DNA from 2 places in the Streptomyces sp. NPDC050509 genome. Region 2 is predicted to be linked to the other one. Evidence: predicted binding sites of a transcription regulator. Region 2 holds the regulator's gene; the other holds the start of a gene.

Region 1 (7,721 bases), on a different contig from region 2:
CAGGTCGTCGGCGCCGAGGGTGAACGGCAGCTCCCGGTCGCCGAGTTCGTGTTCGGCCGCGACCTTGCGGAGCAGCCGGGCGATGGAGCGCTCCAGGTTCCGTACGCCCGCCTCGCGGGTGTACTCGCCCGCCAGCCTGCGCAGCGCGCCGTCCTCCAGGGTGACCTCGCCGGGCTCCAGGCCCGCGCGCTCCAACTGCCGGGGCAGCAGGTGGTCCCGGGCGATGACGACCTTCTCGTCCTCCGTGTAGCCGTCGAGCCGCACCAGCTCCATGCGGTCGAGCAGCGCCTCGGGGATGGCCTCCAGGACGTTGGCCGTGGCGAGGAAGACCACGTCGGAGAGGTCGAGTTCGACCTCCAGGTAGTGGTCGCGGAAGGTGTGGTTCTGCGCGGGGTCGAGGACTTCGAGCAGCGCCGCGGCGGGGTCGCCGCGGAAGTCGGAGCCGACCTTGTCGATCTCGTCCAGCAGGACGACCGGGTTCATCGAACCGGCCTCCTTGATCGCCCGGACGATACGGCCGGGCAGCGCGCCGACGTACGTACGCCGGTGGCCGCGGATCTCCGCCTCGTCCCGTACACCGCCGAGCGCGACCCGGACGAACTTCCGCCCCATGGCGTGCGCGACGCTCTCGCCCAGCGAGGTCTTGCCGACCCCGGGCGGGCCGACGAGGGCCAGGACGGCGCCGCCGCGCCGGCCGCCGACGACCCCGAGACCGCGGTCCGCGCGGCGCTTGCGGACGGCCAGGTACTCGGTGATGCGCTCCTTCACGTCCTCCAGGCCGGCGTGTTCGGCGTCCAGGACGGACTGGGCGCCCTTGATGTCGTAGCTGTCCTCGGTCCGCTCGTTCCACGGCAGTTCCAGGACGGTGTCGAGCCAGGTGCGGATCCAGGAGCCCTCGGGGCTCTGGTCGGAGGAGCGCTCCAGCTTCTCGACCTCCTTGAGCGCGGCCTCCCGTACCTTCTCGGGGAGGTCGGCGGCCTCGACGCGCGTCCGGTAGTCGTCGGACTCGTCCTCGCCATCGTCGCCGTTCAGCCCGCGCAGCTCCTTGCGCACGGCGTCGAGCTGACGCCGCAGCAGGAACTCGCGCTGCTGCTTGTCGACGCCCTCCTGGACGTCCTTGGCGATGGACTCGGCGACGTCCTGCTCCGCGAGGTGCTCACGGAGCTGTTGGGTGGCGAGCTTCAGCCGGGCGACCGGGTCGGTGGTCTCCAGCAGGGCGACCTTCTGGGCGGTGGAGAGGAACGGCGAGTAGCCGGAGTTGTCGGCGAGCGCCGACACGTCGTCGATCTGCTGCACCCGGTCGACGACCTGCCAGGCCCCGCGCTTCTTCAGCCAGTCGGTGGCCAGCGCCTTGTACTCGGTGACCAGTTCGGCCACGGCGCCGGGCAGCGGCTCGGGCGCGCTCTCGTCGACGCCGACCCCCTCCACCCAGAGCGCGGCACCGGGCCCGCTCGTACCGGCCCCGATCCGCACCCGGCCACGGCCGCGGATCAGCGCACCGGGATCCCCGTCGGAGAGCCGGCCGACCTGCTCGACGGTCCCGAGCACACCGGTCCCGGCGTAACTCCCGTCGATACGCGGCACGAGCAGCACCCGGGGCTTGCCGCCGCCCCCGCCACTCTCACCGTCACCGTCACCGTCACGGACAGCCGCCTGCGCGGCCTCCACTGCGGCACGGACCTCGGCATCGGACAGATCGAGCGGCACGACCATGCCGGGCAGCACGACCTCGTCGTCGAGCGGCAGTACGGGAAGCGTGAGCGGTGCGGACGTGGAAGCCATGGTCTCCCCTTCGGCGTGAACAGAGCAGGTAAGGCAGGTGTGGCAGGTAAGGCGGTAACAGCAGATGAGTCGGTGAGATGAGGTGAGGTGATGAGGTGAGCCAGATCAAGCAAGTTGAGCTATACCGACTCAATGCTTATGAGCCTGGGATTGTTCCCCCGCCCTTGTTCGCTCTGAGCGATCGCCCTGTCCCTGTCCCGTGACACCGGGGAACGCAGAGACGTGCAAGCTCGTCTGCACAGCGACAGCGCCTATCCGTACGGCTGCATTCCCCGGGGCACCGTGATCCCCGGCGCGGGCCCGTGAACCGATCCGGGCGCTGTCGGCGATAGAGGGGCGTGAGACTGTTCCGCCCCATGGGGGGAGATCGCGACGACGCCGCGCTGTTGCGTGCCGTCGCGAGAGGTGACGCGGCGGGGGCCGAGGCGCTGGCCGAGTTGTACGACCGGCATTCCGGCTGGTTGCTCGCTCGGCTGGGGCGGCGGTGTGCCGATCCCGAGACCGTGCGGGAGGTTCTTCAGGACACCTTCGTGACCGTATGGCGCTCGGCCGGGACGCATCGCGGTGGTGAGGCCGGCGGCTGGTTGTGGGTGATCGCGGCGCGGCGGCTGGTCGACGCGGTGCGGGTGCGCTCGCGGGCGGAGCGCGCCGCGTACGGGCGGCCCGGGTACGAGCCGCCGGCCGTCGCGCCCTCTGCCGAGGAACGTGTTCTGGCCGGCCTTGAGTACGGCGATGTAGGCGCGGCCCTCGACCGGATCTCCCCCGAGTTGCGCGACGTGCTGCGGGCGACGGTCGTCGACGGGCTCACCACCCGTGAGACCGCGCGGCTCCTCGACATACCGGAGGGCACGGTCAAGACCCGCGCGATGCGGGCGCGCAAGGAACTGCGTGCCGCGCTGGAGCGCATCGCGCCGCTGGGAGGCACCGTATGAGGGACAGGGCAGCCCGGACGGCCGGGGCGTGGCACGTGGACGAGGCGCTGGCCGCCCGGTACGCGGCGGACTCGGCCCCGGAGCCCGACGCCTGGTCGCTGGAGAAGCACATCGAGACGTGCGGCACGTGCGCCGTCCGGGTGTCCGCGGCGGTACGGGGGACCGCCGCGGGCACCGTACTCGCCGACGTACGGGGAGCGGTGCTGGCCGCTGTGGCGCCACCGCCACCGCCCCCGGACGTCGGCCGGGCGCCCGCGATCGGCTTCACCGCGCGCGTCCTGTGGGCGGCGGGGCCCGCGCTGCGCGGGTCCTGGCTGGCGGCGCTGGTGCTGGTCGTGGCGGGGGCCGTCGGGCTGGCGTACGCCACCGGCTTCGCGGGCGCGCGCCCGCTGCTGCTGGCGCTGGCGCCGGTGCTGCCGCCCGCGGGGGTCGCCGTGTCGTACGGGAGGTACGCGGACCCGATGCACGAGATCGGCGCGGCCACCCCGGGCGGCGGGCTGCGGCTGCTGCTGGCCAGGACCGCCGCCGTGCTCGCCGTGAGCCTGCCGCTGCTGACGCTGGCCGGGGCGCTGCTGCCGGACGCCGCGCTCGGTACACCGGGCGCGGCGGCCTGGCTGCTGCCGGGGCTGACGCTGACGCTGGCCGCGCTGGCGCTCGGCTCGTACGTGGGGTGCCGCGCGGCGGCCTGTGCGGTGGGCGCGCTCTGGGTGCTGGCCCTGGCCGTACCGCTGCTGACCACGGGATCCGCCGGGGCGGTCGGGGTGTCGCCGACGGCGCTGACCGGACCGGCCACGCCGGCCGAGCTGTCCGGGCATCTGGCCCGGTTCCTGTCCGGGGCGGCGGCGCAGGGCCTCTGGGGCGCGGGGGCGGCGGGGTGCGCGGTGTTGCTGGTGGCGCGGCGGCGCTCGTTCGACCGGCCCTCTTTCGGGGGCGGGGGATTCGCCCGATGAACGTACGTGAGGGAAAGCGTGTGGGAAAGAGAGAGACCTACGTGACAGCGGTGGCGGTACACGGGTTGACGGTCAGGCATCGCAAGAAGGTCGCGCTCGACACCGTCGATCTCGGCTTCGGCGGTGGTGTGCACGGCCTGCTCGGCCCGAACGGGGCGGGCAAGACCTCCCTGATCCGGGTGCTGGCGACGGTCGCCGCGCCGGCCGGGGGCCGGGTGGAGCTGCTGGGCCGTGATGTCGCGGAGCACCGGGACCGCGCGGCGATAAGGCGGCGGCTCGGCTACCTGCCGCAGGAGTTCGGCTACTACCCGGGGTTCACGGTGCGCGAGTTCGTCGCGTACGTGGCGTGGCTCAAGGAGATGGACGCGGCGCGCGTGCCGGAGGCGGTGGAGCGGGCGGTCGAGCGGGTGGGGCTCGCGGACCGGATCGACGCGAAGGTGCGGACGCTGTCGGGGGGCATGGTGCGGCGGGTCGGCATCGCGCAGGCGATCGTCAACGAGCCGGATCTGCTGCTGCTCGACGAGCCGACGGCCGGTCTGGATCCGGAGCAGCGCGTCGAGTTCAGAGCGCTGCTCCGGGAGGTGGGCACCACTTCCACGGTGATCGTCTCGACGCACCTCGTGGAGGATGTCGCGGCGGCCTGTACGGAGGTGACGCTCCTGGAGGCGGGCCGGGTGGCGTTCCGCGGGACGACCGCGGAGCTGACGGCGCTGGGCGGGAACGCCGGAAACGCCGGGAACGGTGCGGCCGAGTTCGGTGACAACCCGATCGAACGCGGGTACACGGCGGCGCTGCGGTCCCATCGGGCGACGGGCGCGGTACGGGGCCCGGCCACGGCGGGCCCGGCGTCGACCGTCCGCGCCGTCGCGGAGGGGGCCGAATGAGCGCCGCCGGATCCGCCGGGGCCTCCTCGGTCGAGACGGCCGTACCGTCGCGTCGTACGGCCGGCTCCCCCGCGCCCGCCCCGTCCCCGCCCCCGCGCCGGCGGCCCCGCCGCGTCCTGGGGACGGAGCTGCGCCGCGGCCTCGGGCCCTGGTCCGCGGTCGCCGTGGTCGTGGTCTGCGGGGTGACGATGTACAGCAAGGCGCCCCAGTGGCAGGGCCGCTGGACCGGGACCACCGATCTGCTGCGCGTCATGCTGCTGCTCTGCGGGCCGCTCGCCGTCGCCGTCGGCTGCTGGCAGGGCGGGCGGGAGCGGCGGCGCTCCACCGGGGATCTGCTCGCCTCGCTCCCCCGCGCCCCGCTGCGCCGGGCGCTGCTCGCCGTGGCGCCCGCCGCGCTGTGGCCGCCCGCCGGATATCTCGTCGCCGCGGCGGGGTGCGCTCTGGCGACCTGGCCGTACGCCGGCGCAGGGCGGCCGTTCCTGTCGCAGACCGCCGCCGACGCCGTGGCCCTGGGGGCGCTCGGGGTGCTCGGGTTCGTGGCCGGCCGGCTGGTCCGGTGGCGGCTGGCGGCGCCGCTGCTGGCCGCCGTCACCTATGTGGGGCTCGGCATCTCCGCGTACATGGATTCCCCGGTCCGCTGGCTCGGCCCCGCCTACCGGCACGCGGATCCGTGGGACCGGCCGGTGTGGTGGTTCGGGCCCGCCTCGATGGTGTGGACGGCCGGGCTCGCCGGGGCCGCGCTGCTCGCGCTCGCCGCCCGGCGCCGTATCTCCGCGCTGCTGCCGCTCACGGCCGCCTGCGCCGCCGCCGTGGTGCTGACGCAGACCGGCGAGGGGCTGTGGCGCCCCGACCCGGCGGCGGCCCGGCTGGTCTGCGACGACGGCACCCCGCGGGTGTGTGTCACCGCCGTCGACCGGAAGCTGCTGCCGTCGGTGTCGGCCGCGCTCACCGACCTCAACGCCAAGCTGCGCGGCGTCCCCGGCGCGCCGGACCGCTGGGTCGACGGGCCCCGTGCGCCGAGCCCCGGCAGGAATCAGGGGGCCTGGGAGGCGCAGCTTCCCAACCCCTTCGAGCTCTCCGAGCGCGGAACGTTCTCCGATCCGGCGCTGTACGCCAACTGGGCCGCCGGGCATCTCTTCTTGCAGGGGTGCTCGGCCGAATACAACACCCCGGCCGCCCGGCGGGCCTCCGATGTCAACAGCGCCGTCACCCGGTGGCTCGCGCCGCGCCCCGGCGCCACGGTCCTGCCGCCCGAGGGCGAGGTTCATCTGCGGCGGCTCCACGCCATGGACCCGGTCGAGAGCCGCGCCTATCTCGCGCGCTATCTGGCCGCCGATCTCTGCCGGTTCGACGAGGTGCCCGTCCCGTGAATCTCTTCCTGCTCGGGCTGTACGCCCGGTCGCGCGCCCTGCCCGCCACCCTCGGCACACTCGCCGGGGTCGCGCTCACCGCCGCGTGGGCCGCGTGGTGGCTCCAGGCGCAACCGCGCTTCGACCATACCGCCCGGGTTCCGGTGGTGGTGCTCGCCCCGTTGCTCGTCTCGGCGGCCATCGGAACGGGCATGTACACGCACAGCGACGAGCTGGACCGTACGGCCGTACGCCCCTGGTGGCCCCGGCGGCTGGCCGTGCTCCTCGGTCTCACGGCGCTCGCCGCGGCGCTGCTCGCCCTCGGGGTGCCCGGGCACCCCGAGGCGTTCGGGGCGCCCGCGGCCGTACGGAACCTGCTCGGCGCCACCGGGATCACGGCGGGCGCCGCCGCGCTGCTGGGGGCGCGGCTGAGCTGGCTGCCGACGACGGCGTACCTGAGCACGGTCTACCTCGCGGCGCCCCGCGCGCACGGCGGCGCCGCCGCGCTGTGGGCCTGGCCGGTCCAGCCGGGGCCGCAGGCGGGGGCGTGGGCGGCGGCGGTCGTGGCGTACGGATGCGGCGCCGGTCTGTACGTGTGGCGCGGGGCCCGCCGGGAGGGCCGCTGACGGCGCAGGGGGCCCTGGCGGGCTCCGGCCAACGGCGGAAACCGGATTGTCCTGGTCCACCGCTCCCTACCAGGATGTTCCCAGCGTCCGTCAGCCGAGGGAGAAGCCGCCAGCATGTCCGTACCCGTATCCGTCCCGGATTCCGGTCCCGTCACGCTCGACCGTCGCGAGGGGCCGCATGGCGAGGTCGTTCTGCGGCGGCGGGGCGAGGAGCTGGAGATCATCGCCAACGGCTGCTTCCTGATGGACACGTCGGACGGCCGTTCGGAGCGGCTGCTCGTCGACGCCGCGTTCGCGGCCCTCTCCCCGGAGGCCCTCGCTCCGGCGGCGACCTCCGCGGACCCGCGTCCCTCCGTACTCATCGGCGGTCTCGGCGTCGGTTTCTCACTCGCGCACGCCGCCGCCGATCCGCGCTGGGGCGCCATCGCCGTCGTCGAGCGCGAGCAGGCCGTCATCGACTGGCACCGCGACGGCCCGCTTACGCGCATTTCGGGCGGAGCGTTCACCGATCCGCGCGTTGTGATCCATCACACCGATCTTGTGAAGTACGTACAAACGACCACGGAGCGTTACGACGCGCTCTGTCTGGACATCGACAACGGACCCGAGTGGACCGTCACCGAGGACAACGAGAACCTCTACTCCCCGGCCGGACTCGCCGCGTGCCACGGCCGGTTGAAACCGGGCGGTGTCCTCGCCGTATGGTCGGCGAACCCCTCTCCGAGATTCGGTGAAGCGTTGCGGAATGCCGGATTCACCGGGGTAAGGGATGAAGAGATCCAAGTTGCCCGGGGAGTACCCGACGTGGTCCATCTCGCTGTTCGCACTGCGTAGCCGGAACCCTCCCGCTGCCTCTACGCTGCTCCCCACACACGGATGTGCATACTTCATGCACAGATCGCGGATCAAGGAACGCGTACCAGGGGCGGGGCGATGGAGCAGACACACACCAGCCACAACGGGGTCGCGGCGACGCCCGGCGCCCAGCGGCGGGTCCTCGTCGTCGAGGACGACGCGACGATCGTCGACGCCATCGCCGCCCGGCTGCGGGCGGAGGGCTTTCTCGTACAGACGGCGGTGGACGGACCCGCGGCGGTGGACGCGGCGGAGGCATGGCAGCCGGACCTGATGGTCCTCGACATCATGCTGCCCGGCTTCGACGGTCTGGAGGTCTGCCGTCGCGTGCAGGCGCAGCGCC
Region 2 (7,721 bases):
GGCGAGGATCGCCAGGTCGAGGCCGATCCAGTGGTGCTCCACGTAGTGCTGGTCGAGCAGGGGCGCCTCGTCCCACGGCAGCGCCGAACGGCGCCGTACCTGCGCGAGTCCGGTCAGCCCCGGCCGTACGAGCTGCCGCCAGGGCGCCGCCGCGGCGGCGGAGCCGAACTTCAGGGGCGCGGGCCCGACCAGCGAGAGGTCGCCGCGTACGACATGGGGCAGCCGGGAGAGCAGGTCGAGGCGGAAGCGGCGGGTGCGCAGGGAACTCAGGAGGAAGGGGTTTCCGTTGAGCCCGGTGCGGTAGTCGCGTACGAGGACTCCGTCGGCCGGACGGGTGAGCGCGACGGCGAGAGCGGCGCCGGCGAGGACGGGCGAGGCCAGCACCAGCAGGGCCGACCCGAGGATGAGGTCCAGCAGCCGCTTGGGGTCGGGTAGCCGCTTGGGTTCCAGGTGTGGGGAGATTCGGGATGCATGTCGCTTCATGGCCACATCTGACCGTTCTCTGAGCGATATATGGCTTTTGATGGGGAACGATCGCATGCTGGAGCGGCACGGGTCAGGTAGGCGCCCCGAGGGAGCTGTCGGGGAGCCGCCGGGAAAGCCGCCGGTCCGGAGCCCGCGAAACCTCCAGTCGAGGCCCAGACGCACAATAATTGAGCCCCCTCGGCTCAGGTCCTTTGACTCCGCAGGATCTGTCATGCATCCTTGAGCCTGTTCCACTCAAGTCACCTGGAGGAATCGAAATGGCACGTGCGGTCGGCATCGACCTGGGCACGACTAACTCCGTCGTCAGCGTTCTCGAAGGCGGCGAGCCCACCGTCATCACCAACGCAGAGGGCGCCAGGACCACGCCGTCCGTCGTCGCCTTCGCCAAGAACGGCGAGGTGCTCGTCGGCGAGGTCGCGAAGCGCCAGGCGGTCACGAACGTCGACAGGACCATCCGGTCGGTCAAGCGCCACATGGGCACCGACTGGAAGATCAACCTGGACGGCAAGGACTTCAACCCGCAGCAGATGTCGGCCTTCGTGCTGCAGAAGCTGAAGCGGGACGCCGAGGCGTACCTGGGCGAGAAGGTCACCGACGCGGTGATCACCGTCCCGGCGTACTTCAACGACTCGGAGCGCCAGGCGACCAAGGAGGCCGGCGAGATCGCGGGCCTGAACGTCCTGCGTATCGTCAACGAGCCGACGGCCGCCGCGCTGGCCTACGGCCTCGACAAGGACGACCAGACGATCCTGGTCTTCGACCTCGGTGGCGGTACGTTCGACGTCTCGCTGCTGGAGATCGGTGACGGCGTCGTCGAGGTGAAGGCCACCAACGGTGACAACCACCTCGGTGGTGACGACTGGGACCAGCGTCTCGTCGACTTCCTGGTGAAGCAGTTCGCCAACGGTCACGGCGTGGACCTGGCCAAGGACAAGATGGCTCTCCAGCGTCTCCGCGAGGCCGCGGAGAAGGCGAAGATCGAGCTGTCGTCCTCCACCGAGACCACGATCAACCTGCCGTACATCACGGCGTCCGCCGAGGGCCCGCTGCACCTGGACGAGAAGGTCACGCGCTCCCAGTTCCAGCAGCTCACGGCCGACCTGCTGGACCGGTGCAAGACCCCGTTCCACAACGTCATCAAGGACGCGGGCATCCAGCTCTCCGAGATCGACCACGTGGTGCTCGTCGGTGGTTCGACGCGTATGCCCGCCGTGGCCGAGCTGGTCAAGGAGCTGACCGGTGGCCGCGAGGCCAACAAGGGTGTCAACCCGGACGAGGTCGTCGCCATCGGCGCCGTGCTCCAGGCCGGTGTCCTGAAGGGTGAGGTCAAGGACGTCCTGCTCCTCGACGTCACCCCGCTGTCCCTGGGTATCGAGACCAAGGGCGGCATCATGACCAAGCTCATCGAGCGGAACACGACGATTCCGACGAAGCGCTCGGAGATCTTCACGACGGCCGAGGACAACCAGCCGTCCGTGCAGATCCAGGTCTACCAGGGCGAGCGCGAGATCGCCGCGTACAACAAGAAGCTCGGTATGTTCGAGCTGACCGGTCTGCCGCCCGCGCCGCGTGGTGTGCCGCAGATCGAGGTCGCCTTCGACATCGACGCCAACGGCATCATGCACGTGGCCGCGAAGGACCTCGGCACCGGCAAGGAGCAGAAGATGACCGTCACCGGTGGCTCCTCGCTGCCGAAGGACGAGGTCAACCGGATGCGCGAAGAGGCCGAGCAGTACGCGGACGAGGACCACCGCCGCCGCGAGGCCGCGGAGACCCGCAACCAGGCCGAGCAGCTCGTCTACCAGACGGAGAAGTTCCTCAAGGACAACGAGGAGAAGGTTCCCGGCGAGATCAAGACCGAGGTCGAGGCCTCGATCGCCGATCTCAAGGAGAAGCTGAAGGGCGAGGACACCGCCGAGATCCGTACCGCCACGGAGAAGGTCGCGGCCGTCTCGCAGAAGCTCGGACAGGCGATGTACGCGGACGCCCAGGCGTCCGGCGGCGCCGCCGGACCCGAGGGTGCGGCCGGCGAAGGCCAGGCCAAGCCCGAGGACGACGTCGTGGACGCCGAGATCGTCGACGACGAGAAGCCCAGGAAGGACGGTGCGGCGTGACCGAGGAGACTCCGGGCTTCGAGGAGAAGCCCGATGTCCCCTCCGGCGCCGACGACGCCACGCCGAAGGCCGCCGAGCCGGACTCCCCTCAGGAGTCCGGGCCGGCGGCCCCCGCCGGGGACATCCAGGACGCTGCTCTGCTGGCCCAGCTCGACCAGGTCCGTACGGCGCTCGGTGAGCGCACCGCGGACCTCCAGCGGCTCCAGGCGGAGTACCAGAACTACCGCAGGCGTGTGGAGCGGGACCGGGTCTCCGTCAAGGAGATCGCGGTCGCGAACCTGCTGACCGAACTGCTGCCCGTGCTCGACGACATCGGCCGGGCGCGCGACCACGACGAACTGGTCGGCGGCTTCAAGTCCGTCGCCGAGTCGCTCGAAGCGGTCACGGTCAAGCTGGGGCTCCAGCCGTTCGGTACGGAGGGCGAGCCCTTCGACCCGACGATCCACGAGGCCCTGATGCACTCGTACGCGCCGGACGTCACGGAGACGACGTGCGTCGCGATCCTCCAGCCCGGGTATCGGTTCGGGGAGCGGACGATCAGGCCCGCGCGGGTCGCGGTGGCCGAGCCACAGCCGGGCGGCAAGACCAAGTCCGCGGAGGAGCAGGCGGATTCGGCCGATGACAGGGAGAACGGTGGCCCCGACGAGGGCTGACGGAGCAGACACACCGGCGACGGCCGGCGCGCGACGCGCCGGCCGTGTGCCGGACACAGGTGACGCGGTGACCGGCGGTGCCGGTGCGGGCGGAGAGGAGGGACGTCGAGGATGAGCACGAAGGACTTCGTGGAGAAGGACTACTACAAGGTTCTCGGCGTTCCCAAGGACGCCACCGAGGCCGAGATCAAGAAGGCGTACCGGAAGCTCGCCCGCGAGTTCCACCCGGACGCCAACAAGGGCGACGCCAAGGCGGAGGAGCGCTTCAAGGAGATCTCCGAGGCGAACGACGTCCTCGGTGACCCCAAGCGGCGCAAGGAGTACGACGAGGCGCGCTCGCTCTTCGGCAACGGCGGATTCCGGCCGGGTCCCGGCGCGGGCGGCAACGGCTCGTTCAACTTCGACCTCGGCGACCTCTTCGGCGGCGGTCAGGGCGGTCCGCAGGGCGGCCCCGCGGGCGCCGGCGGGGCCGGCGGCTTCGGCGGCGGGCTCGGGGACGTCTTCGGCGGGCTGTTCAACCGCGGCGGCCCCGGCACCCGTACGCAGCCGCGCCGCGGCCAGGACATCGACACCGAGGTGACGCTCAGCTTCACGGAGGCCGTCGACGGGGCCACGGTCCCGCTGCGGATGTCCAGCCAGGCGCCCTGCAAGGCGTGTTCGGGCACCGGCGACAAGAACGGCTCGCCGCGGGTCTGCCCGACCTGTGTGGGCACCGGACAGGTGTCGCGCGGCTCGGGCGGCGGCTTCTCGCTGACCGACCCGTGTGTGGACTGCAAGGGCCGCGGGCTGATCGCCCAGGACCCGTGCGAGGTGTGCAAGGGCAGCGGGCGTGCCAGGTCCTCGCGGACCATGCAGGTCCGGATCCCGGCGGGTGTCAGCGACGGCCAGCGGATCAGGCTGCGCGGCAAGGGCGCTCCCGGTGAGCGCGGCGGCCCCGGCGGCGACCTGTACGTCGTCGTCCATGTCGACGCGCACCCGGTCTTCGGCCGCAAGGACGACAACCTCACCATCACCGTGCCCGTCACCTTCACGGAGGCGGCGCTCGGCGGCGAGGTGCGGGTCCCCACGCTGGGCGGTCCGCCGGTCACGCTGAAACTGCCCGCGGGTACCCCCAACGGCCGTACGATGCGGGCCCGTGGCAAGGGCGCCGTACGCAAGGACGGCAGCCGCGGCGACCTGCTGGTCACCGTCGAGGTGGTCGTGCCCAAGGACCTCGGCGGCGAGGCGCGCGACGCGCTGGAGGCATACCGGAAGGCGACCGCGGACGAGAACCCGCGGGCGGAGCTGTTCCAGGCGGCGAAGGGAGCATGACCCGATGGACAGGGACGGGCGGCGGCGGCCGTCCTCATCGTTCGGCAGGGCGTACACGCTGACCGAGGAGACGCCGGTGTACGTCATCTCGGTGGCGGCCCAGCTCTCCGGGCTGCACCCGCAGACCCTCCGGCAGTACGACCGCCTCGGTCTGGTCTCCCCGGACCGTACGGCGGGGCGCGGGCGCCGCTACTCGGCCCGTGACATCGAACTGCTCCGGCAGGTGCAGCAGCTCTCGCAGGACGAGGGCATCAATCTGGCCGGAATCAAGCGCATCATCGAGCTGGAGAACCAGGTCGCCGCGCTCCAGGCCAGGGTCGCCGAGCTGTCCTCCGCGGTGGACGGCGCCGCGGCGGCGATGCGGCAGCGCGAGGCGCAGGTGCACGCGTCGTACCGCCGGGACCTGGTGCCGTACCAGGACGTGCAGCAGACGAGCGCGCTGGTGGTGTGGCGCCCGAAGCCCAAGCGCGCGACGGACTGAGTTCGAGCGCGCGACGGGCTGACAGCCGACGGGCTGACAGCCGACGGGCTGACGTCTCTCACCGCCACACGACGCCCGGCCGGGATCTCCCGCCGGGCGTTCCGTCGTGTGCGGGCGCGGTCGGCCCGGTTTCGCGGTCGCGGTCAGCCCAGTTTGCGTTCCTCGGCGGCGGCCTCGGACCCCCACCACACCCCGAGCGAGAACAGCGTGTCCACGCCGACGACCTCGTACAGCTTGTTCAGGTCGGTGTTGACGGTCCGCAGGCTCACATCCAGCTCGCTGGCGATCTGCTTGAGGGTGCGGCCCTCGCGGAGCTTGTTGAGGATGCGCCGGGAGCGGCCCGTCGTGACGATCCCCTCCCTCGGCAGGAACCGGCCGCCCATCCAGGGCTCGGCCCGCTCCCACTGCTGGTCGAAGAGGTGGTGGAGGAAAGCCACCATGCCGGGGTGCGTCACCTTGAACGCGGTCATTCTGTTCGGCTCGTCCCGGTGGTCGGAAATGATGGCGAATCTTCTGTCCACGAGGATCATTCGCTCGAAATCGGAGGCGAGGGTACGTATCTCCGCGCCGTGCGCGCTCATGGTGGTGGCCCACTCCTGTTCCGCGGCACGGGTGCGGGCGGGCTCCGAATAGATCGTGCGGCGTGCGATCCCGCGCTGGAGGAGTTTGATCTCGCGGGGGACGACCGCGGCCAGTCCTTTCGCGGTTCTGTTCACCGGATGCGCCGTATACATGTGGGATTGCGCGTAATCCGCCGCCTGCATGATGGCGGCATTGACGTGTTCGACCCGGTCGAGAAACTCGATTCCGTTACCGGTGGGCGATTCGTGTGTGCGGATGTCGCGGTACAGCTCGTCGAGCTGGTGCATGCGCTGGAGGTGGCGGGCGATGCCGGCGCGCTCCTCGGCCATGGCGGTCTGCTCCGCATGGTGCAGGTCGGCCACGCCCCACCGGTCGGAGTGGGGGTCGTGCACCGCCAGTCCGAGGGCGATCAGTTCGGTGCAGCCCGGCTCGGCCCGCCCGACCTGCTCGCCCCTGACGAGCCGGCGCAGCAGGGTGTGCGCCCCCGCCGACACAGCGGGCGACGGTTCTCTGTGTGTCACCGCGTCCGGTTGTGTCATATGTCCCTCCTGCGTGGTTCCGCAGTGCTGCACGGTTCCGCAGTGCGCATCAGTGCAGTCGCGTTTCGCTTGATCCGGGCAGGCCGTGTCGGCACTCTACAGAGAGTGACCGAGACCATCGCCGAGTTCTCGCCGTGCAGGGGTGGGAGTTCGACGTCCGGTTCAGGGAATTCGGGCTGATTCGGGCCGATTCAGTTGGCGGGTTCCCTCTCTGTGTTCACGGTGGTTCTCGTTGTGGGCGGTACGGAGCGAGATAGGTCGAGGTGTTTCGAAATGCCGGGTCAGCGCTCCTGGTCGAGGATTCCCGAGTGCGCGATCAGATAGCCGAGCTGCGCCCTGCTGCCGCTGCCGAGCGTGGTGGCGAGTTTGGCGATGTGGGCACGGCAGGTCCGTACGTTCATCCCCAGCCGCCGGGCGATGGCCTCGTCCACGTACCCCTCGATGAGCAGTTTCGCGATCGACCGCTGGACGCCGGAGACGCCGTCGGGTGTCGGCTCGTACGAGACCTGCTCGGTGAGGGGCGTGGCGCGGCGCCAGAGCTGTTCGAAGACCTGGGCCAGGTAGTCGACGAGCGCCGGGTGGCGCAGTTCCAGGGCGACCGCCCGGTCGGAGCGTGCCGGGATGTACGCGACGGTGCGGTCGAAGATGATCAGTCGCTCGACCAGCTCCTCCAGCGTCCGGATCTCGACGTTTCCTTCGGCGAGCCGTTCGGCGTAAGCGAGCGTGCCCTGTCCGTGCCGGACGGTGTGCTGGTACAGGGTGCGGATGCTGACCCCGCGGTCCACCACGAGCTGGCCGCGCTCCAGGCCCTGTTCGAGCGCGTCGGCGCTGCGGACACCACCTGGCTGCACGGTGAGGACCTCGGTCCTGCACGCGGCCGTGGCGAGGTCGATCGCCGCGTTGATACGGCCCTTGCCCTCCAGGACGGTGATCGCGTGGGCGCTCGGCGGCCCCTGCGAGGCGATGGCCATGAACGGCTCGAAAGCGTCGGTGAGCGCCACCGCGAAGTGCCGTCGCTCCTGGATCTCCCGCTCGACGGGGTTGAGGCGTTGGGAGAGCGCGGCGGACGGCGGAACCGGTCGCAGCCAGTCCGGATCGTCCGGGTCCGGATGCAGGAGTGGGAACTCCATGAGACACGGGGCGGCGACGATCTCGCTCCGGGCGAGGCGCCCCGAGCGCAGTGCGCTGGCGTAAAGCCGCCTGCCGTCTTCACATAGATCAGTGACGGCATGGGGATGTGTCGGTTTTGTGATGCTTTCGGTCAAATCTCCACCCCTCAGGGTCCTGAACATGCAGGAACATGATGCCTCGTCCCGGTGGTGTTGACGTGTCCGAATGAGACATCGTCTAGATGGCGGGGGAGAGGAATCCATCAAGTGAGGACGAAGCCGACTATGTATAAGAGAATGCTTCGCGCGGTGGTTGCCACTGCTTTCTCTGCGGCTCTGGCCTACGGTGTGCTGGGTGTTGCCGGGGAGATCTCCTGGACCAGCGCGCCGGCCGGTTCGGCCGGCCAGACCACCGCGGTGGGGGAGATCTCCTGGACCAGCACTCC

Evidence for each region. The regulator HspR, encoded in region 2, represses chaperone genes until heat shock. The targets are predictions, from matches to a motif close to TTGAGNNNNNNNNNCTCAA.
Region 1: a site for HspR is predicted at 1,897-1,915, ahead of lon (endopeptidase La). Genes of this name have one in related genera too.

Annotation. Positions count from the first base shown of each region.
Region 1 is NZ_JBITHL010000005.1:363,942-371,662, reverse strand. It holds gene lon (endopeptidase La) at 1-1,782, opposite strand, end outside; gene ACIBJC_RS17160 (RNA polymerase sigma factor) at 2,139-2,714, shown strand; gene ACIBJC_RS17155 (zf-HC2 domain-containing protein) at 2,711-3,664, shown strand; gene ACIBJC_RS17150 (ABC transporter ATP-binding protein) at 3,661-4,548, shown strand; gene ACIBJC_RS17145 (hypothetical protein) at 4,545-5,918, shown strand; gene ACIBJC_RS17140 (hypothetical protein) at 5,915-6,523, shown strand; gene ACIBJC_RS17135 (spermidine synthase) at 6,638-7,357, shown strand; gene ACIBJC_RS17130 (response regulator transcription factor) at 7,457-7,721, shown strand, end outside.
Region 2 is NZ_JBITHL010000010.1:297,088-304,808, reverse strand. It holds gene ACIBJC_RS28600 (sugar transferase) at 1-483, opposite strand, end outside; gene dnaK (molecular chaperone DnaK) at 744-2,600, shown strand; gene grpE (nucleotide exchange factor GrpE) at 2,597-3,253, shown strand; gene dnaJ (molecular chaperone DnaJ) at 3,365-4,564, shown strand; gene ACIBJC_RS28580 (heat shock protein transcriptional repressor HspR) at 4,569-5,045, shown strand; gene ACIBJC_RS28575 (LuxR C-terminal-related transcriptional regulator) at 5,189-6,166, opposite strand; gene ACIBJC_RS28570 (helix-turn-helix transcriptional regulator) at 6,448-7,458, opposite strand; gene ACIBJC_RS28565 (hypothetical protein) at 7,585-7,721, shown strand, end outside.